Pseudosulfitobacter sp. DSM 107133: one gene and its partner. The main gene of each other region encodes a partner of the protein of the gene in region 2 in a complex. Links are inferred from orthologs where the notes say so. Each region holds a gene or a part of one and is shown on either strand. Other genes may lie near its edges.

What was found.
Region 1: the proteins of carB (region 2) and carA are in contact, whole or in part, in a solved structure (PDB 1KEE), measured with the Escherichia coli proteins. The link is inferred for Pseudosulfitobacter sp. DSM 107133 from one-to-one orthologs.

What each region holds. Positions count from the first base shown.
Region 1 is NZ_CP085154.1:1,239,853-1,251,388, forward strand. What follows is about bases 2,582-5,492. They hold carA (glutamine-hydrolyzing carbamoyl-phosphate synthase small subunit), read right to left. Parts: upstream 4,662-5,492; coding sequence 3,501-4,661; downstream 2,582-3,500. Other genes in these bases: DSM107133_RS06170 (glycosyltransferase family 2 protein), read right to left, coding at 2,582-3,288; DSM107133_RS06180 (GatB/YqeY domain-containing protein), read left to right, coding at 4,859-5,320; DSM107133_RS06185 (DUF2244 domain-containing protein), read right to left, coding at 5,410-5,492. Outside these bases: DSM107133_RS06160 (GntR family transcriptional regulator), read left to right, coding at 1-501; DSM107133_RS06165 (nucleotidyltransferase domain-containing protein), read left to right, coding at 563-1,372; more of DSM107133_RS06170, read right to left, coding at 1,405-2,581; more of DSM107133_RS06185, read right to left, coding at 5,493-5,892; ctaD (cytochrome c oxidase subunit I), read right to left, coding at 6,121-7,788; DSM107133_RS06195 (MFS transporter), read left to right, coding at 8,016-9,296; lipoyl(octanoyl) transferase LipB, read right to left, coding at 9,293-9,943; DSM107133_RS06205 (DsbA family oxidoreductase), read right to left, coding at 9,949-10,629; DSM107133_RS06215 (ABC transporter ATP-binding protein), read right to left, coding at 10,984-11,536. UniProt on the Escherichia coli protein: Small subunit of the glutamine-dependent carbamoyl phosphate synthetase (CPSase).
Region 2 is NZ_CP085154.1:2,805,086-2,817,613, forward strand. Bases 2,528-6,430 are described here. They hold carB (carbamoyl-phosphate synthase large subunit), read left to right. Parts: upstream 2,528-2,897; coding sequence 2,898-6,230; downstream 6,231-6,430. Other genes in these bases: DSM107133_RS13820 (HAD-IA family hydrolase), read right to left, coding at 2,528-2,693. Outside these bases: glyA (serine hydroxymethyltransferase), read left to right, coding at 1-67; DSM107133_RS13805 (hypothetical protein), read left to right, coding at 209-799; DSM107133_RS13810 (hypothetical protein), read right to left, coding at 827-1,201; DSM107133_RS13815 (alpha/beta fold hydrolase), read left to right, coding at 1,249-2,022; more of DSM107133_RS13820, read right to left, coding at 2,025-2,527; DSM107133_RS13830 (beta-ketoacyl-ACP synthase III), read left to right, coding at 6,551-7,675; arsenical resistance protein ArsH, read right to left, coding at 7,755-8,462; DSM107133_RS13840 (hypothetical protein), read right to left, coding at 8,455-8,913; DSM107133_RS13845 (thymidine kinase), read left to right, coding at 9,280-9,864; DSM107133_RS13850 (hypothetical protein), read left to right, coding at 9,861-10,235; DSM107133_RS13860 (D-glycerate dehydrogenase), read right to left, coding at 11,089-12,042; DSM107133_RS13865 (tRNA-binding protein), read right to left, coding at 12,039-12,380; proC (pyrroline-5-carboxylate reductase), read right to left, coding at 12,373-12,528. UniProt on the Escherichia coli protein: Large subunit of the glutamine-dependent carbamoyl phosphate synthetase (CPSase).

The DNA of each region.
Region 1 (11,536 bases), 1.6 Mb from region 2 along the record:
CGGCTTGAGACGCAATCGCTGCTGGCGCGCGACGGGCGCAGCCTGATCGTGGCGTCGCTGGACCACAACCAGATGGCCGAACTGTATGTGGTGCGCGGCGAGCTTGAGGGGCTGGCCGCCAACCTTGCCGCCCGCCATGCCACCGCCGAAGAGGTGCGCGTGCTGCGCGAGATGGTCGCGGCGGACAACAAACTGCTGAACGATCCGGCAGCGATGGCCCGCGCCAACCGGCGGTTTCACAAACAGATCCATCTGGCGTCACACAACCGCTATCTGGTGCAGCAACTGGATCTGGTGCACCGCAGCATGGCGTTGATGGCGACAACATCGCTGGCCGCAGAGGGGCGCGCCGAGATCGCCCAGCAGGAACACGACGCCATCGTGCGCGCCATCGAGGCGGGTGACGGGGCTGCGGCCGGGGCTGCCTTGCGCGAGCATATCTCGGTGGCCTTCATGACGCGGCTGAAACTGGATGCGGCGCGGCGCGAGGAAGAGGGTTGAGAGATACAGTTTCTCAGGGCCGCAGTCTGCCGGGCAGGGGCCGCGAAAACAGGAGTTGGTGATGGACCATCCTGAGACGATCAAAACAATCCTTGATGCGCTAAGCGACACGCCCGACATCAGGGCGCTGTTTCTCAGTGGAAGCTATGCGAATGGAATGGCCGACGCCTATAGCGATATCGACTTTGTTCTGGTGGCAAAGGATGGCGCAACCGATGCCATTGCCGGACAGTGGCATGAAGCCGTCGCGCAGACCGGAGAGATCGTGCTGTGGTGGGACAGGACGACTGTGCCTGTTCTGATCAATGCCATCACTGCCGACTGGACGCGCACCGATGTGATTATCCTGAAACCCGAGCAGTTGGCAGCACACACGCAACACAGCCTGAAACCGTTGTTCGACCATGACAATCTGTATGACGGGCTGGCCGCCGCGCCCGTGCCTGCGGGGCCGAACCTTGAAAAATTCACATACCAGATCGAGGAATTCATCCGTATTCTGGGCCTGCTGCACCTTGCCGCGGGGCGCGCGGAATACATCAATGGTGTTCTGGGCGTCTATCATCTGCGCAATCTTCTGGTCGCGTTGCTGATCGAAGAGACCAACGCCCCGAACCGTGGTGGCGTGCTGCATTTGAACCGGCTTATCACCGACGCGCAAAAGGCGCTGTTGGTGTCATTGCCCTCGCCTGTTCCCGAACGGGAGGCAATGATTGCCGCCCATCTTGCCTATGCCAAAGCCTATTTGCCCCGCGCGCGCAGGCGCGCCCGCCAGATCGGTGTGGATTGGCCCGAGCGGTTCGAGGCGGTGACTTGGGACAGGCTGGACCAGACATTGGGGATTAAGCGGCCCTACGCGATGGAAGACTAACCCAGCCTCCTGTCTGTTTGACTGTCTGGACCCTAAACATCCTCTGTCGCCTCGGCGTAGCCGTGCTGGGTCTTGTCCCAAAAGAACGGCTGCGCGATCATTTCGTGCAGCGCCTTATAGGCGGCCAGCGCGCCCAGCGGGAAATAAAACGGCATTGTCGGCACCCACATCAGCAGATGGCGGTGGGGGCGCCCGGATACGGCGGCCAGCCCCAGTGTCAGGTTCAGCAGTTCGGAAATCACAAATACGACGGTCATTGCCCATACGACCTGCGGCCCCAAGGTCAGATGCACCGGATGCGGCAGCCCCAGCGGGATCAGCCAGAACGACCATAAAAACGGCGCTGCGGCAAACTGGGTGAAGGTCGCCAGAAAGATCACCTGCAAGCCCATCACCCGCTTCCACCCCAACTCGCGCAGCAACTGGCGCGGATGGCGCATGTGGACGAAATAGGTGATCATGAACCCCTTCAGCCAGCGCGAACGTTGCCGCACCCAACGCCAGGGGCGGCAATTGGCCTCTTCGTGGGTGACGGTGGGCAGCAGTTCGGTGCGATAGCCGTGGCGCGCCAGTCGCACGCCCAGATCGGCATCTTCGGTGACATTGTGCGCGTCCCAGCCGCCCAGGTCTTCCAGAATGTCGCGGCGGAAAAACAACGTCGTGCCGCCCAACGGAATCACCAGCCCCAACCGCGCGATGCCCGGCAGAACCAGTCGCCACCACGTCGCATATTCGATGGTGAAACAGCGCGACATCCAGTTGGTGCGGGGGTTGTAATAGTCCAGAATGCCTTGCAGGCAGGCTACATCGGGCGGGGCCTGCTGAAATCGCAACACTACCTTTTCGATCTGGTCCGGTTCCGGCGCGTCCTCGGCATCCCAGACACCGATGATCGAGCCCTTGCAGAAATCCAGCGCATAGTTCAGCGCCCGTGGCTTGGTGGTCAGGCACTGGGCGTCGGGCACTTCGATTACGCTCATCCACGGCGGCAGCTCGGTGCGCGCGATGGTCTCGCGCGTGACGGTGTCTCTGGCCTCAAGCACCAATACAACTTCAAGCAGGGATTTGGGGTAGGTCAGGCGTTCCATACGCTTGATCAGGGCATTTGCGATTTCTTTTTCGTGTAAAAGGGGCACCATGACCGACACACGCGGCAGGCGGAAAGGTGGGGGCACGGGGGGCGGCGCTGTCAGGTGATCGTGCAGGCCTCCTATTAGCTGCATGATCAGGGCAGCCCCTTTCATCGCTGTCGTCAGCACCAATGTCAGCACCGCCCACAGGCAGGCCAGTGTCACGGTCCAGGTCGGGGCCAGAAGCAGGCAGGCCGTTAACGCAAAGCCTGCCGACCACAGCCACAACGCCCGCGCATTGCTACCCGCGCCCCAGTTGCGGCAGCTTTCTATGCTGGCGACGCGGGTGATGGCCTTGTGCGCCAGTTCGGCGCTGAACAGGCGGTTGATCTGTTCAAGGATGGCAGCGGGATCGGCCACCACGGGCATCATTGCAGGGCCGCGCGTGCCCATACACCGTTGTAGATTGTGGAACAGATCGGGCCGCGCGGTGGCCACAAGAAGCGTGTCCCCTGCCCAGATCCATGGCACGACATGATGGCGCAGACACATGGCGGTGGGCAAGGCAGAGGCGACATTGCGCCGTGGTGGTGTCGCGCGCAGGTCGATCATCTGGACGTTGTGTTGTTTGGCCAGTGTGGACAGCAGATCGGTGCGCCGCAGCACCCCTTCGGCCACCAGAATATCGCCAAGCTGCGCATCGACGCGTCGTTGCAGCCCAAGGGCGTTCAGCAGATCCTGGCGCGATATCAGATTGTTGTTGACCAGTTGGCGGCCCAACGGCGCGGTGGGGCGCAGGTCGCAAACCCCTTCGGGCTTTAGCAGTCGCAGTCGTGGATCGCTCATTCACACCCTCTACCCGCTGGACAGATGTCAGCTTGGGCAGAGGAAGGTTAATGGCACGTTAAGAGGCAGGCGTTGCGTTAACGGTTTCGCTGGCGCAGGGGCGTGTTATTCAAGTGACCTGGGGATTTTGTAACGTCGAAACGGTGCCCCGGTGTGGAAGGCCGGACTTGGCCGGCCTTCCATGGGTCATTCCGGAAAATCCTCCCGGAGACTTAGCTGGCGCGAGCAGCCATCGCTTCGGCGAAGCGCTCGAACAGATAAAAGCTGTCTTGCGGGCCGGGGCTTGCTTCGGGGTGGTGCTGCACCGAATAGACCGGGCGGCCTTCCATGCGGATGCCGCAGTTCGACCCGTCGAACAGCGAGGTGTGGGTTTCAACCACACCTTTGGGCAGGGTCTGACCATCGACAGCAAAACCGTGGTTCATCGAGGTGATTTCAACCTTGCCGGTTTCGTGGTCCTTCACCGGATGGTTTGCCCCGTGGTGGCCGTGGTTCATTTTCACGGTCTGCCCGCCAAGCGCCAGCGCCAGCATCTGGTGACCCAGACAAATGCCAAAGACCGGCAGGTCGGTCTGTTCCAGAATGCCCTTGATCATCGGCACCGCATAAACGCCGGTGGCCGCCGGATCGCCGGGGCCGTTGGACAGGAACACGCCGTCGGGATTGTGCGACAGCACTTCCTCGGTGGTGGCACTTGCGGGCAGCACGGTCACGTCGCACCCGGCCGAGGCAAGGCAGCGCAGGATGTTGCGCTTGGCACCGTAATCAACGGCGACCACTTTGTATTTGGGGTCTTTTTGCGGCAGATATCCCTCGGGCCAGGCCCAGCGCATTTCGTTCCAGCTGTAGGATTGCGCGCAGGTGACTTCCTTGGCCAGATCCAGCCCTTCGAGGCCGGAAAAGGCGCGGGCGGCGGCAACCAGCGCCTCGGTGTCGAACACGCCATCAGGATTGTGTGCCAGCGCTACATGTGGTGCACCGGCCTGACGGATCGCGCGGGTCAGGCGGCGGGTGTCGACACCGCCAATGGCGATGCGTCCGCGTGCTGCCAGCCATTCGCCCAGCGGCCCTGCGCTGCGCCAGTTCGACGGATCGGTCGGCATCCATTTCACCACCATGCCCGCCGCCACCGGATCGGCGGTTTCGTCGTCTTCGGGCGTGATGCCGGTGTTGCCGATGTGCGGGAAGGTAAAGGTGACGATCTGACCCGCATAGGACGGGTCGGTCATGATCTCCTGATAGCCGGTCATTGCCGTGTTAAAGCACAGTTCCGCCTGGGTCTGGCCGGTGGCGCCAAACCCCACCCCGTAGAATAGCGTGCCATCGGCAAGGGCAAGACAGGCGGTCGGGTGCGTGGGAGCGTGCGCGGACATGGGCGGCCTCATGTGTACAGGGATGCGAGCAAAGTCGCGCGAAACTAGTCATTGCGACAGGCCGGGTCAAGGGCAGGCGCTATTTTGCGAAATCGTTATATATCAGTAACTTGGACCACATCGGAACGGTTGCAGCGCGGCTGGCGTTTCGGTATTGTCACAAACTTATCATCAACCCATGGGGATGGGACACACATATGGATATGCGAACCCGGATTTCGACTGCATTAAAGCAGGCGATGAAGGAAAAAGCCACCGACCGGCTTTCGACGCTGCGGCTGATCAATGCGGCCTTCAAGGACAAAGACATTGATGCCCGCGCAGCAGGGGCCGAAGACGGCGTTGACGATGCCGCCTTGCTGGCGATTCTCAGCCGCATGGTCAAACAGCGTCAGGAAAGCGCGCGCGCCTACGAAGAGGGCGGGCGGCTGGATCTGGCCGAGCGGGAACGCGCGGAGGTCGAGATTATCGAAGAGTTCCTGCCCCAGCAGTTGAGCGAAGCGAAGAGCGCGGCAGCCGTTGATGCGGCTGTGGCCGAAGTGGGTGCCGAGAGCATTCGCGACATGGGCAAGGTGATGGCTGTGCTCAAGGCCAAATACACCGGCCAGATGGACTTTGGTGTTGTGGGCCCGATGGTCAAGGACCGTCTGAGCGCCTGATGCAAATGGCCCGCAGGTCTCTGCCACGGGCCGAAATACAAGCATGAGCCGCCGCCCCGGATCGGGGCGGCCCGCCACAAGCGATGATTCTAACGGCGCAACGCGCGCAGCAGTTCATCATAGAGCGCGATACGCTCTTCCTCGGCCAGAAACGCACCGATCTCGACCTCGCGGCCCATGCCCTTGAGCGTGATATAGTGCGGCACCGGTCCGTCTTTTTCGTATCTGGTCACCTGTACCCAATAGCGGTTGCAGTCCCATTGCTGCGTGTTGCCATCGGGATTGGTGCGCAGCAGGTGTACCGTGTCTTCTGAAATCGTCAGAACTTCGGTGATCTGGCGGCTGCGATAGTTGTGTTGCAGGGCAAAATACAGTCCCCAGACCGCCAGCAATGTGAACGGCAGCAGCCCCCACAGCAGGGGCGTGCCCAACAGCGGCATGGTCGGGATCAGCAACAATGTGAAAGTGCCCAGCACAAAGGCCGCCATCCCGCGTGCAGGCAGGGATTGGTGCGGCCACAGGCGCAACTGTTGGGTCGGTGCGTCGGGTCTGGAAGTCCAGCGATAGGGCATTGGGGGGCTTTGGTGGTTTCGCGTTGGGGAAACGATAGCACCGCATTGGCGCGCGGCAATGCGACAAGCTGTGCCATAGGGGCGCTGCCCCTCGGCCTGCGGCCTCACCCCGGAGTTTATCTGGCAAGATGAAGCGGGCGACGTTGCGGAGCGTGGAAAGTTGCGGCGCATAGAAAAAGGGCCCCGACCGCCGCCGGAGCCCTTGAGATTTTCAGGATGGTCCGGCGCCTAGTGGCGCTGGTGGTCCCATTCTTCCTGCTTGGGCAGGATTTCGAACGTGTGCTCGGGCGGCGGGCTGGGCAGTGTCCATTCCAGCGTGTCCGCATATTCGTTCCATGGGTTGTTCTCGGTGACGCGTGCACCTTTCAGCAGCGTGTAGATGACGATGCCAAAGAAGAACAGGAACGAGGCGAAGGACAGGAAGGCGCCCCAGCTTGAGACATAGTTCCAGGTCGAGAATGCCTCGGGATAGTCGATGTAGCGACGGGGCATGCCCTGACGGCCCAGGAAGTGCTGCGGGAAGAAGGTGATGTTCGCACCGATGAACATCATCCAGAAGTGCAGCTTGCCAGCCCATTCGGGGTACATGCGGCCTGTCATCTTGGGGAAGTAGAAGTAGATCCCCGCGAAGATCGCGAACACGGCGCCCAGGCTCATCACGTAGTGGAAGTGTGCCACAACGTAGTATGTGTCGTGATAGGCGCGGTCGACGGCAGCCTGGCTCAGGACGATGCCGGTAACGCCACCCACGGTGAACAGCACCAGGAAGCCAAAGGCCCACAGCATCGGTGTCTTGAACTCGATCGAGCCGCTCCACATGGTGGCGATCCACGAGAACACCTTGACCCCGGTGGGGACCGCGATGACCATCGTTGCCAGCATGAAATAGGACTGCTGGTTCAGCGACATGCCGACCGTGTACATGTGGTGCGCCCACACGACAAAGCCCAGCACACCAATGGCGATCAGCGCCCAGACCATCGGCAGGTAACCGAAGATCGGCTTGCGCGAGAAGGTGGCGATGACGTGGCTGATGATGCCAAAGCCCGGCAGGATCACGATATACACTTCGGGGTGTCCGAAGAACCAAAGGATGTGCTGGTACAGGATCGGGTCACCGCCGCCGGCAGGATCGAAGAAGGTGAAGCCGAAGTTGCGGTCCATCAACAGCATGGTGATTGCGCCCGCCAGAACCGGCAGGGACAACAGGATCAGCCAGCTGGTGACAAAGATCGACCACGAGAACAGCGGCACCTTGAACAGGGTCATGCCGGGGGCACGCATGTTCAGGAAGGTTGTGATCATGTTGATTGCGCCCAGGATCGACGAGGCACCCGAGACGTGGACCGCAAAGATCGCAAGGTCCATCGACATGCCGCCTTCGCGCACCGACAGGGGCGGATACAGAACCCAACCCACGCCCGAGCCGTGCTGACCGCCCTCGGAGGGGGCCAGAACCGAACAGACGGCCAGTGTTGTACCGGCGACATACATCCAGAACGACAGGTTGTTCATCCGCGGGAACGCCATGTCCGGCGCGCCGATCTGCAAGGGCATGAAATAGTTGCCAAACCCGCCGAACAGGGCGGGAATCACCACGAAGAACATCATCAGGATGCCGTGGCCGGTGATCAGCACGTTCCAGAGGTGTCCGTTGGGGGTACATACATCGGACGACGCGATCAGACGCGCACCCTCCTGACACATGAACTGCACACCGGGGTGCATCAGCTCAAGCCGCATATAAACGGTAAATGCGACCGAGATGAAACCGGCGAATGCGGAAACGATAAGGTACAAGATACCAATATCTTTATGGTTTGTGGACATGAACCAGCGGGTGAAGAACCCGCGTTCGTCGTGATGATCGTGCCCGTGAATGGCTGCGTCTGCCATGCGGTGCCTCCTGCTGAGATGTCTACAGGACACGCCAAAGACGGCGTGGCCCGGTTCTGGAGTGGTTCTAGAACGTTGGGGCGGCTGCATCAATGCATGATCTTGCCGCAGGTGGGGAATAATTGTCGCGGGGGCAGCCGTCGCTGCGGGCAGGGTTTGTATTCTGTGTAGATGCTCTATTTGCTTTGGTACGCCGACAATCGGAGAACGTCGCAGTGGCCCCAAACTTGCAAAGACTCCTTTATAGTACCCTGACAGGGGGCAACGGGCACGCCAGCAGTGACCAGAACCGCGCATTTGCCACGCATTTTTCCGCCCTTACCGCGTCCAAGCTGGCCGGTGGGCTGGTTGATCCCAAGCTGGTGCTGTCCGCGCTGCTGGTCGCGCTTGGGGCGCCTGGAGGATTCGTCGGTGCGCTGGTGCCCGTGCGCGAGGCGGGGGCGCTTTTGCCCCAGCTGGCACTGGCCGCGTGGATCGAGCGCAGCCGCCAGCGCAAGTGGTTTTGGGCCGCAGGGGCCGCAGGGCAGGGCGTTGCGGCGCTGGGCATGGCGGCAACGGCACTGTTGCTGGAAGGGTCGGTGGCAGGTTGGGGTATCCTGGCCTGTCTTGCGCTGCTGGCCGTATGCCGCTCGGCCGGGTCGGCCAGTTACAAGGATGTGCTGGCGCGCACGTTGGACAAGGGCACGCGCGGAACAGTGTCGGGCTTGGCCGGCACGCTGGGTGCGGTGGGCGTGCTGGGGGTTGCGGTATTGCTCAGCGTCAGGATCATTCCGGGAACGCCCTCGGCGATTGCCGTGGTAATCGCGCTGGCGGGCGTGCTGTGGATTGTCGCGGGGCTGATTTTTGCACGTCTGGACGAGCCGGAAGCGCAAACAGGTAATGCGGATCAAGGGCTTGGCGGTTTGCGGGCCGTGTTCGCTCCGTTGCGCCGCGATGCGCAACTACGCCGCTATATCCTGACGCGCACGCTGCTGATCTCGACCGCGCTGGCGCCGCCCTTTGTGGTGATGCTGGCGGGGTCACAAGGCGACGGCATCAACCTTGGGCATCTGGGCCTGTTGGTGCTGGCCTCTTCGGCGGCGGCGATTGTGTCGTCCTATGTCTGGGGGCGCCTGTCAGACCGGTCGTCACGGCTTACGTTGATGTTTGCCGGTGTGGCGGCGGCCGGTGTGCTGGCGCTGGCGGCGGCGGTTGGCACGCTGACAGGCGGTCTGGGCGGCCCCTTTGGTGCTGCGGGCTTCGTTTTTGCTGCGAAAATCGCATATGAAGGGGCACGGGCCGGGCGCAAGACGCATCTGGCCGATATGCAGGCGCATGGGCAAAAGGCGGTCTATACCGCGCTGAGCAACTCGATTCTCGGGGTGATGTTGTTGCTGGGCGGGGGATTCGGGCTGTTGGCTGATGCGGCCGGGCCTGCGCTGGTGCTGGGTGTCTTTGCGGTGATGGCGGCGGGCGGTGCGCTGGTGGCGCTGGGGCTGGATGAGGTGCAACAGGCTTCGGGCGATTAGGCTTCGAACACCCGATCAAAGCTGCGCCGCAGTGCCACGTCCACGTCTTCCATGGTCACCGGCAGACCCAGATCGACCAGCGACGTGACCCCGTGGTCGGTGATTCCACAGGGCACGATGCCGCTGAAATGCGACAGATCCGGTTCGACATTGATGCTGATGCCGTGAAAGCTGATCCATTTGCGCAGCCGGATCCCGATGGCGGCAATCTTGTCTTCGGCCATCGTGCCGTCGGCCTGCGCCGCCTTTTCGGGCCGCTGCACCCAAACGCCCACGCGGCCATCGCGAATCTCGCCCTTGATGTTAAAGCTGTCCAACGTGTCGATCACCCAGGCTTCGAGGTCGCGCACAAAGCAGCGCACATCGCGCCCGCGTTTGCCCACATCCAGCAGGGTATAGGCCACCCGTTGGCCCGGCCCGTGATAGGTGTATTGCCCGCCGCGCTTGGTGGGATAGACCGGAAAACGGTCGGGATCGGTCAGGTCGGCAGGCTTGGCCGAAGTGCCCGCAGTGTAGAGGGCGGGGTGTTCCAGCAGCCAGATGCATTCGTCTGCCGTCCCCGCCGCGATCTGGGCGGCGCGTTCTTCCATCCAAGCCTCGGCCTGGCGATAGTCGGTCAGGCCCGGGGTGGTGATCCACTCTACCATCAGGTTCAGGCAGCCTCTTCCAAAGTCTGGCGCAGGATTTGCGCGTAGTTTTCAGCGCCTTGTGCACCGGTGACCAGATATTTGCCACCAAAGACCATCGAGGGCACGCCTGAAATCCCGCGCGACGTCCAGAATTTCTGCTTTTCGCGGACAGAGTCGACCAGGGCACCGCTGTCCAGCACCTCGCGCGCCGCCGCCGCGTCGATGCCGACCGACGTCGCCACGTCGATCAACACCGCTGGATCCGAGACATCGCGGTTGTCGGTGAAATGCGCCTTGAACAGCGCCAGTTTCAGCGGGTGTTGCAGGCCCTGTGACAGGGCAAAATCCAGCATCTGATGCGCCTGAAAAGAGTTCACCATGCGGCTTTCGGGGGTAAAGTTGAAGTCGAACCCCAGGGATTTCCCAAGATCTTGCAGGTGTTTGCGGTTTTGCGCGGATTGCTCGGCGCTTGCGCCGTATTTTTCAGCGATATGCTCGGCGGTGTTCTGGCCTTCGGGCGGCATGTCCGGGTTCAGCTCGAAAGGATGCCAACGGATGCGCGCGCCGATGCCTGTGGCGGCCAGCGCCTGTTCCAGCTGACGATAGCCGACGATGCACCACGGACACATTACGTCTGAAACGATGTCAACGTCGACCACAGGCCCCTGAGGTAGGGGCGTATCGGAAGCGGAGGGGGTGGACATGGGCATGAACCTTTGCTGTTTGGACCTAAGGTCGTATCTGTGCCGCCGAATTGCAACCCACAGCCCTGTGTGCAGCTTTGCGCGAAATTTCCACTTCACATCTGAACGGGGGCGGTCTATAGCCCGCTCACCAAGCGACTGGCGTGCGGCCGTGGCGGAATGGTAGACGCGCAGCGTTGAGGTCGCTGTGGGGTAACACCCGTGGAAGTTCGAGTCTTCTCGGCCGCACCATCCCCCCTTGGATCAATCATGCGCAGCTGTTTCACGACGCTTGTCGCTTTTCCAGACCATGTCCCCGATGTCGCTTTGCCCCTCGCGCTTCCCCGACCGGGACAAGCCGCAATGTATCATCCGTCACAGAGCCGTATGCACACCGATTCCGTCGACCACCATGAACGGCAGGCCTTTTGAACAGTTCTCGAACCGTGTCTCGACGCCGTAGAGGCGTCGCAGCAGGGCGCTGTCCAGAATGCTGCGGGTCGGGCCTGCGGCCTCAAGCGTGCCGTTGTTCAACGCGATGGCCGTGTCGCAATAGCGCAAGACCTGATTGAGATCGTGCAGCGCCAGCAGAACAACTGCGCCGGTTGATTGCGCATAGCTGCGCAGGAATTCCAGAACCTCGAACTGGCGGTACAGGTCCAGCGCCGATGTGGGCTCGTCCATCAGCACGATTTTCGGCCCGCACACCAGCGTTTGTGCAATCGACACCAGTTGACGTTGCCCGCCCGACAGTTCGGCCAGCTGGCGAAAGGCAAGCGCTTCGATTTTCAGCGCCCGCAGGATGGTGTCCACCGCGTCCAATTCCTCGGCCTCCAGGCGCCAGCTGTGGCTGTCCTGTTTCAGCGCCAGTACCACCGCCTCGTAAACGCTCAGCGCGGCGGAGGTGCTGGTGTCCTGCGGCATATAC
Region 2 (12,528 bases):
CGAGGCCAAGGTTCGCGCCGAAGTCGCGGATTTGTGCGCACGTTTCCCGATGTACCCCAACCTGTAAGCCCGCAAGGCCAGACCGATGACACCCGCAGCCTTGGCGCTGCGGGTGTTTGCATTTGTAAACAAAACAATTTCACTTTGAAGTCCCCGGATTTTTGGTCCATCCTTCGCCAAAGCCTTAGACCTGAACGGAGGCTGACGTATGGCGAAAGCCCGCGCCCAGAGTGACATAGGACCGTCCACCAACGGTCTGGCCCTGCCTGACGAGGCCACCCTGCCCTACCCGCTTCGGGTGCAGGCGATTTATGTGCAGGTCAGCGATTATGTGAATCCAGATACCCATCCGATCTATACGTTGATGGACAGCGCAGGCGCGCAGCACACCTATAGTTTTGATTTGCCCGGACAGGTCACCAGGATTTTGGCCCGGCCCGGCCAGATTTTCACCAAACGCGCCCGCATGTTCGAATTCTGTTGCGACAGGGAAGCAAGGGCCTTTGCTGCCGTCAGCCCGCCTTCAACCATCAAACCGCTATCGGCACCGCCCATTCCTGCACGCCCGGTGTCGGCACGAACAACACCCCGTCCGCAGACCGATCAGACAGGGCATTCCCGCAGACCCGCAAGGGAGGCGCTGTTGCTGGGGGCGCTCGCCACATTGGTTGTGTCTTTGGTGATCTTGTCACAGACCAAACTTCTGACAACGAGCCATGAGAATGCAGGCAGCAGTTTTGCACAGCAGCCTCTGGACCTCGACAGGGCTTCCTCTGCCACGTTTACCGTCTCGGACTAAATCTGGCGCGGTCTGGCCGTTTGTGGATTACAAATGCCCGGACCAAACCATCCAGCCCACGAACAGAGCCACGATCACCAACAGGTTGAACACAATCACACCGGCCAGCCCCAACAGCCGCCCGCGGCGCAAATCGGCGCGGTCAATCGTTTTCAGATGGGCCAGCACTTCGGCCTCGGCGCGGGTGACCGCGTCCAGATCAATCGTGCGTCGCAACTTGGGATGGCCGTCGATGGCCTGTGCGCGGGCCACCACGGCGCCTTGCTGGCGCACCCGTTTGGGCAACCGGCGCCCCGCCTTGCGCAGGGCGGCGTCGAATGTGCGCGCCTTGACGCCCAGCGCCGTTTCCAAAGCCTCGCGCAATCGTTCGGAGCGCGTGTCGATATTCGTCTGCATAACCATGGCGGCAGGCCTAGCGTACCTTGGCAAAACGCGCTAGCCCTAGCGCCATGCTGAATTATATCGACCACGCCCCCGACACCGCCGGCACCCCGCTGCTGATCGCCCATGGCCTGTTCGGCTCGGGGCGCAACTGGGGTGTCATTGCCAAACGCTTGTCGGACGCGCGCCGCGTGATCGCGGTGGACATGCGCAACCACGGGCAAAGTATGCGTGCGGATACCAACAGTTACACGGATATGGCGGCAGATCTGGCCACTGTGATCGACCATTTCGGCGCACCGATGGATGTGCTGGGCCATTCGATGGGCGGCAAGGCGGCGATGACGCTGGCGCTGACCCGCCCGGAGCTGGTGCGGCGGCTGATTGTCGCCGATATCGCGCCGGTGACTTACGAACATACGCAGGCCGAATTCATCACGGCCATGCGCGGCGTCGATCTGGCCACTGTCACGCGTCGTTCGGAAGCAGCCGAACAGCTCGCCGCCCAGGGTGTCGAACCCGCCTTGCAGTCGTTTTTTACACAGTCGCTGGATCTGTCGGAAAAACGCTGGCTTCTCAATCTGGATGCGCTTGAGGCGAACATGCCCGACATCCTGTCTTTCCCCGAACTGGCCGGCGCCTTTGACGGGCCCGCGCTGTTTCTGACGGGGGGCAACTCGCATTATGTCACAGCCGCGCATCGCCCGCGCATCAAAGAGCTGTTCCCGCAAGCGCATTTTGCAAAGATCCCCGAGACCGGCCACTGGCTGCACGCGGAAAAACCGCGCGACTTCGAGGCGGCGGTGCGGACCTTTCTGACGATGGATTTCCAAGGGACCTGACCCTAGCTGGGCTGCTCTTCGCTGTGCAACAGGTCCAGCGACGGCGTGCCTGTGCCGATCACCTCAGCAAAGCTGCGGTCTTCCATGCCGGTTCCGGGATAGGCGAAGGTGTCGATCCCTGCTTCCATGGCGGATTCAGCACCTTCGGGCGTGTCCTCAACGGCCAGCGCGTCCTTGGCCTCGATATGCAAGGCGCGCAGGGCATCGCGGTAAATCGCAGGCTCGGGTTTGGGACGGGCCGCTTTTGAGCCGTCTCCGATATAGTCAAACACCGAAGGGTCCAGATCACGCCCCAGCGCACGCAGGATCAGGGCGACCTGCCGTTTGTCCTCGGTGCTTACAAGGGCGATTCTCAGCTCGCAACGCCGGGCCTCTGCGATCAGGTCGGAAATGCCTGGACGCAGACGCAGGCCCGCCTCCAGCGCCTTGGCAAATGCGTCGATCTTGGAATCATACAGCTCGGTAACGTCGACCTCTTGATCAAGACTGTCGGCGTAATGCTGGATACGGGCCCGGCCACCAATCACGCGGGACAATTCGGTGTAGGTCTCGGCGTTCCAGTCCCACTCAAGATCGTGGGTGGCGAAGGCTGCGTTGAATGCGCAGCGTTGCAGCTCGAACGTGTCGGCCAGAACCCCGATCGACCCCAAAAGCAGTGCAGAATAGCGCAAGACAGATTCCCCCACGATGTGCATTCAAACGCGCAGGCTGGCAGGTGGTTCCAGCCGACAGGCGAGCAGAGGCAAAGATTTTTGCGAATCCACCTGCCTGAATGCCTTATAGCAGGGCAACGGGCCTTGCACCCGACGCCTTGTTGCCTATAACGCAGGACAATTTGGGCGCAGGGGGTGCCCGGAAACGTAAGGGGCCGCGCCATGCCGAAAAGAACCGATATCAAATCCATCATGATCATCGGAGCTGGCCCCATCGTAATCGGGCAGGCTTGCGAATTCGACTACTCGGGCGCACAGGCCTGCAAGGCCCTGCGCGAAGAAGGGTACCGGATTATTCTGGTCAACTCGAACCCTGCAACGATCATGACCGATCCGGGCATGGCCGACGCCACCTATATCGAGCCGATCACCCCCGAGATGGTCGCCAAGATCATCGAGAAAGAACGCCCCGACGCATTGCTGCCCACCATGGGCGGGCAGACCGGCCTGAACGTGTCGCTTGCGCTGGAAGAAATGGGCGTTCTGGCGAAATACAACGTCGAGATGATCGGCGCCAAGCGCGAAGCCATCGAGATGGCCGAGGACCGCAAACTGTTCCGTGAAGCGATGGACCGGCTGGGCATCGAAAACCCCAAGGCCACGATTGTGACCGCGCCCAAGGGACCGGATGGCAAGAAAGACCTTGCCGCTGGCGTCGCACTGGCCTTTGAAACACTGGATTATGTCGGCCTGCCCGCCATCATCCGCCCCGCCTTTACCATGGGCGGCACCGGCGGTGGCGTGGCGTACAACCGCGAAGATTACGAACATTTCTGCCGCACCGGCATGGATGCATCGCCCGTGGGTCAGATCCTTGTCGATGAAAGCCTGCTGGGTTGGAAAGAATACGAAATGGAAGTGGTGCGCGACACCGCCGACAACGCCATCATCGTCTGTTCCATCGAAAACATCGACCCGATGGGCGTCCACACCGGCGACAGCATCACCGTGGCCCCGGCCCTGACGCTGACCGACAAAGAATACCAGATCATGCGCAACCACTCGATCGCGGTCCTGCGCGAGATCGGCGTGGAAACCGGCGGATCAAACGTGCAATGGGCGGTGAACCCCGCCGATGGCCGCATGGTCGTCATCGAGATGAACCCGCGCGTGTCGCGCTCGTCGGCGCTGGCGTCCAAGGCGACAGGTTTCCCGATTGCCAAGATCGCGGCGAAACTGGCCGTCGGCTACACGCTGGACGAACTGGACAACGACATCACCAAGGTGACACCGGCCAGTTTCGAGCCGACGATCGACTATGTCGTCACCAAGATCCCGCGCTTTGCCTTCGAGAAATTCCCCGGCTCCGAGCCGAACCTGACCACCGCGATGAAATCCGTGGGCGAGGCGATGGCCATTGGCCGCACCATCCACGAATCGATGCAAAAGGCGCTGGCCTCGCTGGAAACCGGTCTGACCGGTTTTGACGAAATTGCCATTCCGGGCGCACCCGACCGCGCCGCCATCACCAAGGCGCTGGCCCAGCAGACCCCCGACCGCATCCGTGTGATCGCACAGGCCATGCGCCACGGCATCAGCGACGACGACATTCACGGCATCACCATGTTCGACCCGTGGTTCCTGGCCCGTATCCGCGAGATCATCGACGCCGAGGAAGAGGTCCGCGCCAACGGCCTGCCCGAAGATGAAAAGGGCCTGCGTCACCTCAAGATGATGGGCTTTACCGATGCGCGTCTGGGCACGTTGACCGGCCTGACCGAAGATCAGGTGCGCACCGCGCGCCGTGCTGCAGGCGTTGTCGCCGTGTTCAAACGCATCGACACCTGCGCTGCCGAGTTCGAGGCGCAAACCCCTTATATGTACTCGACCTATGAATCGCCCGTCTTTGGCGAGGTCGAATGCGAAGCGCGGCCGTCCGACCGCAAAAAGGTCGTGATCCTGGGCGGCGGTCCCAACCGCATCGGTCAGGGCATCGAGTTTGACTATTGCTGCTGCCACGCCTGCTATGCGCTGACGGCGACGGGCTATGAAACCATCATGGTCAACTGCAACCCCGAAACCGTGTCGACCGACTATGACACCTCGGACCGGCTGTATTTCGAACCGCTGACGTTCGAGCACGTCATGGAAATCCTGCGGGTCGAACAGGACAACGGCACGCTGCACGGTGTGATCGTGCAATTCGGCGGCCAGACCCCGCTGAAAATCGCCGCCGCCTTGCACGCCGAGGGCATCCCGATCCTGGGCACCACGCCCGACGCCATCGACCTGGCCGAAGACCGCGAGCGGTTCCAGCAGCTGGTGCAGGGCCTTGGCCTGAAACAGCCGCACAACGGCATCGCCCATTCCGACGCCGAAGCGATCGAGATTGCCAAGGACATCGGCTTTCCGCTGGTGATCCGCCCGTCTTATGTGCTGGGTGGCCGCGCGATGGAAATCGTGCGCGATCAGGCCCAGCTTGAGCGTTATATCAAAGAGGCCGTCGTGGTATCGGGCGACAGCCCCGTGTTGCTGGACAGCTACCTGTCCGGCGCGGTCGAACTGGACGTGGATGCCATCTGTGACGGCACCAACGTGCACGTCGCAGGCATCATGCAGCACATCGAAGAGGCCGGCGTCCACTCGGGCGACAGTGCCTGTTCGCTGCCGCCCTATTCGCTGCCCGACGAGATCATCGAGCGGGTCAAGGAACAGACGCACGCGCTGGCCCTTGCCCTGCATGTGGTCGGCCTGATGAACATCCAGTTCGCGGTCAAGGACGGCGAGATTTACCTGATCGAGGTCAACCCGCGCGCCTCGCGCACCGTGCCCTTCGTGGCCAAGGCGACAGACAGCGCGATTGCCTCCATCGCCGCGCGCGTCATGGCGGGCGAGCCGCTGTCGAACTTCCCGATGCGCGCGCCCTATGACGCAAACGCCAAATATTCGGACGTGCTGCCGTTGGGTGATCCGATGACATTGGCCGACCCCAACATGCCCTGGTATTCGGTGAAAGAGGCGGTGCTGCCCTTTGCCCGCTTCCCCGGTGTCGATACGATCCTGGGGCCGGAAATGCGTTCCACCGGCGAAGTCATGGGCTGGGACCGCGATTTCCCGCGTGCCTTCCTCAAGGCGCAGATGGGGGCAGGCAACCCGTTGCCGCGCGAGGGCTGCGTGTTCGTGTCGATCAAGGACGACGACAAGACCGCCGACATGCTGGAAGCCGCCAAAATCCTTCTGGGTCTGGGCTTTACCCTCGTGGGCACGAACGGCACCGCCAAGTGGCTGACCGAAAACGGTCACACCTGCGGCACCGTCAACAAGGTCTACGAAGGCCGCCCCGATGTCACCGACCTGATGAAGAACGGCGGCGTGCAGATGGTCATGAACTCGACCGAGGGCACGCAGGCAGTCGAAGACAGCAAATCGATCCGCTCGATCGCGCTTTATGACAAGATCCCCTATTTCACCACCGCAGCCGCCTCCTACGCCGCCGCGCTGGCGATCAAGGCACAGGCGGCCGACGATGTGGGCGTAAAGTCGCTGCAAGGGTAGACAACGCACAAGATTCCCGCACAGGTTGGTGGCACATGCCTCCAACCTGACAGGACTTCCGAATGCGCCTTTTCGTTCTTTTTGTACTGCTGGCCGGCCTTGCCGCCTGCGACGTGCCTTTTGTGCCGCTGATCTGAAGCGTTCAGGCCCAACCTTTTTGCGAAGTGGTGTGCCCTTCCGTCCATGCAGGCGCAGGCCCACCGGCACATCACTTGAACGACGCCCCCAGCCGCCTAAATCAAGACGATGTCCCGCCACCCCACCTTGACCTTCCGGCGCTAACACGGCTTCATATGGGACGCTGAAAAAAGGGGCAGATCATGTACACACCGGCGATCACGGGCACAGGTGTCTTTACACCCTCCGAGACAGTCACCAACGCAGAACTGGTGACAGCGTTCAACGCCTATGCGGATCTCTACAATGCCGAACACGCCGCCGAAATCGCCGCGGGCACGCTTGCGCCCAAGGACCACTCCTCGGAAGAATTCATCGTCAAGGCATCGGGCATCGAACAGCGCTATGTGATGGTCAAGGACGGCATTCTGGACCCGCATGTCATGTACCCAAAAATGCGCCAGCGCAGCGATGACGAACCGTCGATCATGGCTGAAATGGCGCTCAAGGCCGCCAATATCGCGCTGGAAAACGCAGGCAAGACCGCCGCCGACGTCGGCGCGGTGATCTGCGCCGCCTCAAACCTCGAACGCGCTTATCCGGCCGTTGCCATCGAAATTCAGGATCTGCTGGGCATTCAGGGCTTTGCCTTCGACATGAATGTCGCCTGCTCCTCTGCCACCTTTGGTATTCAGGCCGCCGCCGACATGATCCGTTCGGGTTCGATCCGCTCGGCGCTGGTGATCAACCCCGAGATCTGCTCGGCGCATATCGAATGGCGCGACCGCGACTGCCACTTTATCTTTGGCGATGTGGCCACCGCCACCCTGCTGGAGCGTGAAGAGGACGCCGCAGGCCCCTGTTTCGCCGTCAAATCCACCCGTTGCGCCACCAGCTTTTCCAACAACATCCGCAACAACAACGGCTTTCTGCGCCGCTCGCGCCCCGACGGCATGAAAGACCGCCGAGACATGCAGTTCATGCAGAACGGCCGCAAGGTGTTCAAGGAAGTGGTCCCGATGGTATCGCAACACATCATGGATCACATGGCGGACGAAAACCTGAACGCAGAGGACATCAAGCGCCTGTGGCTGCATCAGGCCAACAAAAGCATGAACGACTTTATCGGCAAAAAGGTACTGGGCCGCACGCCCGAACCGGATGAACAACCCAACATCCTGCAAGACTACGCCAACACGTCATCGGCGGGGTCCATCATCACCTTCGCCAAACATTCCGCCGATCTCAAGGATGGCGACCACGGTCTGATCTGCTCGTTCGGTGCAGGCTATTCCGTTGGCAGTGTGCTGGTCGAAAAACACGGCTAAACCGGCTTCTTTTGGCCAAAAATATCCCGGGGGGCCAGGGGGCAGCGCCCCCCTATTCGGCTTCAACAAGCCAGACCCGCTATTTCTGCGAAACCCGCTTGTGCACCGCCTCGACCGTTTCCACCCGTTCCGAATACCGGTCCACCAGATAATCGGCCCGCCCGCGCACCAGCCAGGTAAACTTCACCAGCTCTTCCATCACATCAACGATGCGGCGGTAAAACGGCCCCTCGGGCAGACGCCCGTCCTGAAACTCAAGCCACGCCTTGGGAATGGACGACTGGTTGGGAATCGTCACCATCCGCATCCAGCGTCCCAGAATCCGCATCTGGTTCACCGCATTGAATGATTGCGACCCGCCCGACACCTGCATCACTGCCAGCGTCTTGCCCTGTGTCGGGCGAATGCCGCCCTGCATCGACAACGGCAGCCAGTCGATCTGGGTCTTCATCAGCCCCGTCATCGCCCCGTGACGCTCGGGCGACGACCAGACCATGCCTTCGGCCCAGACCGCCAGTTCACGCAACTCGGTCACCTTGGGGTGATCCTCGGATGCATCATCCACCACTGGCAGGCCGGTGGGGTCGAACATCCGCGTCTCGCAGCCCAGATGCCGCAGTATGCGCGCGCTTTCCTCCGCCGCGCGGCGGGAATAGCTGACATCGCGCAGCGAGCCATACAGCAGCAAAATGCGCGGCGGGTGGCGCGGATCATCTGCCGCCGCCAGTGCATTCACATCAATGTCGGGCAATGCGTCCGTGAAAAGCGCGCCTGTGTCTTCAGGCACTTTCTTCTTCCAGATGCAGCTTCATGTCGATCAGCACGCGCTGAAGCAGCGAGGTCTCGCGCAGCAGACGTTTGGCTTCGTTGACGGTGATAATCCCGTCTTCGATGGATTGCTGGTATTCGCTCATCAACATGGCAAACCGCTGGCTCAACGCGATCACATCGGCATTTATTCCGCCGGTCGACGGCGCATTCTGGCGGCGGTCCTCGAATGCCAGAACGCCGCCCTGCAATTCGGCCAATGCTGTGGTGACAAAGGGAAAGGACGCCTCTTTCTCAAGACGCACCACCGCGTCAATCGGCATGAACCTGTCGGCATGTTCGGGATTGTCCGAATAATACCGCCCCAAAGTCGCTTTGGATTTGCCGGTCACAGCGCATGCGGGCTCTATGCCCACATCCTTGACCAACGCCTCGGTGTGCTTTTTCAAGTAGCTGCCAATACCTGCCATACGTCCCCACTCGACTCTCGCGTGCCCTCCCCGTTGATAGGCAGGGGAAAGCATCTTGTCTTTTCCCATTAAATCAACAGCGTGGAAATGTCATTTTTTAATCGTCCCGCCGGTTTCGGGATTTTTTTTCGAGTGGCCCGTGCCTCCCCCACGGGAAAGTGTGAGACCCGTTGCGCTTTCGCCGCTTGGGAACGGTGGGCTGGCATGTCCGGCAGTCGGCGTGACGGGCTCCTTTGCGGGGCCTTTCCGCACCCCTGCGGCCATCGCACCGCCACAGCTTAGCGCTCTGCCTCTGCTGCAAAAACGGGCGCTGCGGCCCGCCCTCTCACTTGCCTGCCCGCGCCCCTTGGCGTACCCCTTGGCGCTATGGCCAAGCTCTATTTTCACTACTCCACAATGAACGCAGGCAAATCGACAGTTCTGTTGCAAGCCGCGCACAATTACCGCGAGCGCGGTATGCAAAGCTATTTGCTGACTGCGCAATTCGACAACCGCGCAGGTCAGGGCCGTATCGCGAGCCGTATCGGAATTGGACAGGATGCAGACACTTTCGCACCCGGCGAGGATCTGTTTGCCAAGATCGAAACCCATCTGGACACCGACAACATTGCCTGCGTTTTTATCGACGAGGCGCAGTTTCTGAGCGAGGCGCAGGTCTGGCAACTGGCCCGTGCGGTGGATGATCTGAAAGTGCCCATCATGTGCTATGGCCTGCGGGTCGATTTTCAGGGCAAGCTGTTTCCCGGTTCGGCCACACTTCTGGCGCTGGCGGATGAAATGCGCGAGGTGCGCACCATCTGCCATTGCGGCAAAAAGGCCACGATGGTCGTGCGTCAGGATGCGCAGGGCAATGTGGTGCGCGATGGGGCGCAGGTGCAGATCGGGGGCAACGAAACCTATGTCAGCCTGTGCCGTCGTCACTGGCGCAAGGCCACGGGCGACAAGGCATGAAACGGTTCTGCGCCGGTCTGCTTTGCGGTATCGCGCTGGCCTGCGGGTTGATCCTGACCGGCGTGCCGGGGGTGTTGCCGGGCATGTACGCCCGCATGGATCAACGCGCGACAAACGACTGGCAGGTAGCAAAATTGCTGATGTTGCGTGATACGGCTTTTCTGGCCTGCGCCGGTCAGGAAGACATCCGCCACGCCGCCCAGATCCGGGGCTGGGAGGTCGAGATCATCAACCCTGACACCGAAGCGATGCCCCGGCAGTTGCAAGATGCCCACTGGGCGCTGCGCATCCACACCCGCCCGGCGCCGCCGTTGGCAACGGAGCCGGGTGATATTTACGGCTTTGACAGCCGGGGATGTTTGATGCGCTAGGTCACATACCCATAAAAGGGATTCACAGACTTTAGAAAACGTGATTCACTTTCCGGCAAATGTGGAGGTGAGAATGGCACGTTTTGATTTGACAGATTTTGAATGGTCGGTGATCCAGCCGTTGCTGCCGACGAAGGTGCGCGGCAAGCCCCGTGTGGATGACCGGCGGGTTTTGAACGGCATCTTCTGGCGCTTGCGGACTGGTGCGCCCTGGGCAGACATTCCTGCCCGATACGGGCCGCATACGACCTGTGTGAACCGCTTCAACCGCTGGCGGCGTGCGGGCCACTGGGCGCGTATTCTTGAAGCAATATCAGAGGCATATGAGGGTGAGGTGCAAATGATTGACAGCTCCTCCATCCGGGTACACCAACAGGGCGCAAATGGCCCTAAAAAAGGGGGCGATCCGATTGCCTGGGTCGCTCAAGGGGCGGGCTGACAACGAAAATCCACGCTTTGGTGGACGCGCTTGGCCGCCCGATCCGGCTCATGCTGACGGCTGGGCAGGCCTATGATGGACACGCGGCAGAGCAGATGCTGGATCGACTGAAAGAAGGCTGCAGCGTGCTGGCGGATCGCGCCTATGACAGCAACGCGATCCGTGATTTGATCGCCAAACAGAAGGCGCAAGCCGTGATCCCTTCGATGCCGCAACGCAATCCTGTCATCGCGCATGATCGCGAGCGTTACAAAGCACGCAACGCAGTGGAGCGTTTCTTCAACAAACTCAAAAACTTCCGCGCGGTAGCAACAAGATATGACAAACGCGATGATAATTTCCTCGCATCCATACAACTCGCGTCAATCAGAATCTGGTTGCGAACTTATGAGTCGGTGACCTAGGGTCCGGATCCTAGACCGCGTTGGGCGCGTCCTGTCCGTCGATCAGCACGGCCTTGAGGTTGCACACGGCCATCAGCCCCATATCGGTGCGTACTTCCAGTGCCGCCGTGCCCAGATGCGGCAGCAGCACCGCGTTGTCCAAGGCCAGCAGCGCAGCAGGCACCTCGGGTTCGCGCGCATAAACATCCAGCCCCGCGCCACCGATGGCCCCGGTTTGCAGGGCGTCGATCAAGGCACCCTCATCCACCACATCGCCGCGTGCGATGTTGATCAGATGCGCATGGGATTGCATCGCCGCCAGCACCGCCGCGTCGACCAGATTGCGCGTGTCGGGCCCGCTGGGCACCGCCAGCACCAGCACATCCACCGCAGCCGCCAGTGTTAACAGGTCATCATAAGGCGTCGCGTCAAGGTCGAGTTCTTTGGGCGAGCGGGTGAAATATGCGACCTTCATGCCAAAGCCGAAATGGCAGCGCCGTGCTATCGCCAGCCCGATGCGGCCCATGCCGACAATGCCCACGGTCTTGCCCGACAGGTGCATCCCCAGCATCTGCGTCGGGTGCCAGCCGTCCCACTGCCCTGCCCGCACCATCCGTTCGCCTTCGCCGGCACGCCGCGCGCTCATCAGCATCAGGGTCATGGCGGTGTCGGCTGTGGCATCGGTCACCGCCCCCGGCGTGTTGCTGACGATCAGCCCCTTGGCCCGCGCCGCCGCCACGTCGATGTGGTTATACCCCACGCCAAAGTTGGCCAGCATCACCGCGCGGGGCGTGACTTGCGCAAAAACCTCGGCGCTGAACATATCGCCCAGCGTCGGCAGCACGGCGTCGTAGCCATCCAAGGCGTCAATCATTTCAGCCTGCGACAGCGGCGCGTTGCTGTCCCGCATGGTCACGTCGAAATGCCTGCGTGCCTCGGCCTCGACGTCGGCGGGCATGGGGCGCGAGATGAAGAGGCGTTTCAATGCATCCGCCCCCCGTTTGGCACCGCCTGATCGGGGCGCAGCAGCACGATCTCGCCTGCGTCATCGGGCAAGCCCAGCACCAGAACCTCGGACATGAAGGGACCAATCTGGCGGGGCGGAAAGTTCACGACTGCAACCACCTGTTTGCCCACCAGCATCTCGGGCGTGTAATGCGCGGTGACCTGTGCGCTGGTCTTGCGCTCGCCAATGTCACCACCAAAATCGACCCACATCTTGATCGCAGGCTTGCGTGCCTCGGGGAAAGGTTCTGCGCGCAGCACGGTGCCAACGCGAATGTCGACCTTGAGGAATGTGTCAAAGTCCAGATTATCAGCCATCTGCCAGCTCCTTTGCACGGCGTGTTGCGGCGGCCACGGCGCGGGGCAGCAGCGACGGAAAGCCCGTTTCTTCATCCATCAAGACCTCAAGCGCCGCCTGCGTGGTGCCGTTGGGCGAAGTCACGTTGATGCGCAGTTGCGCGGGGTC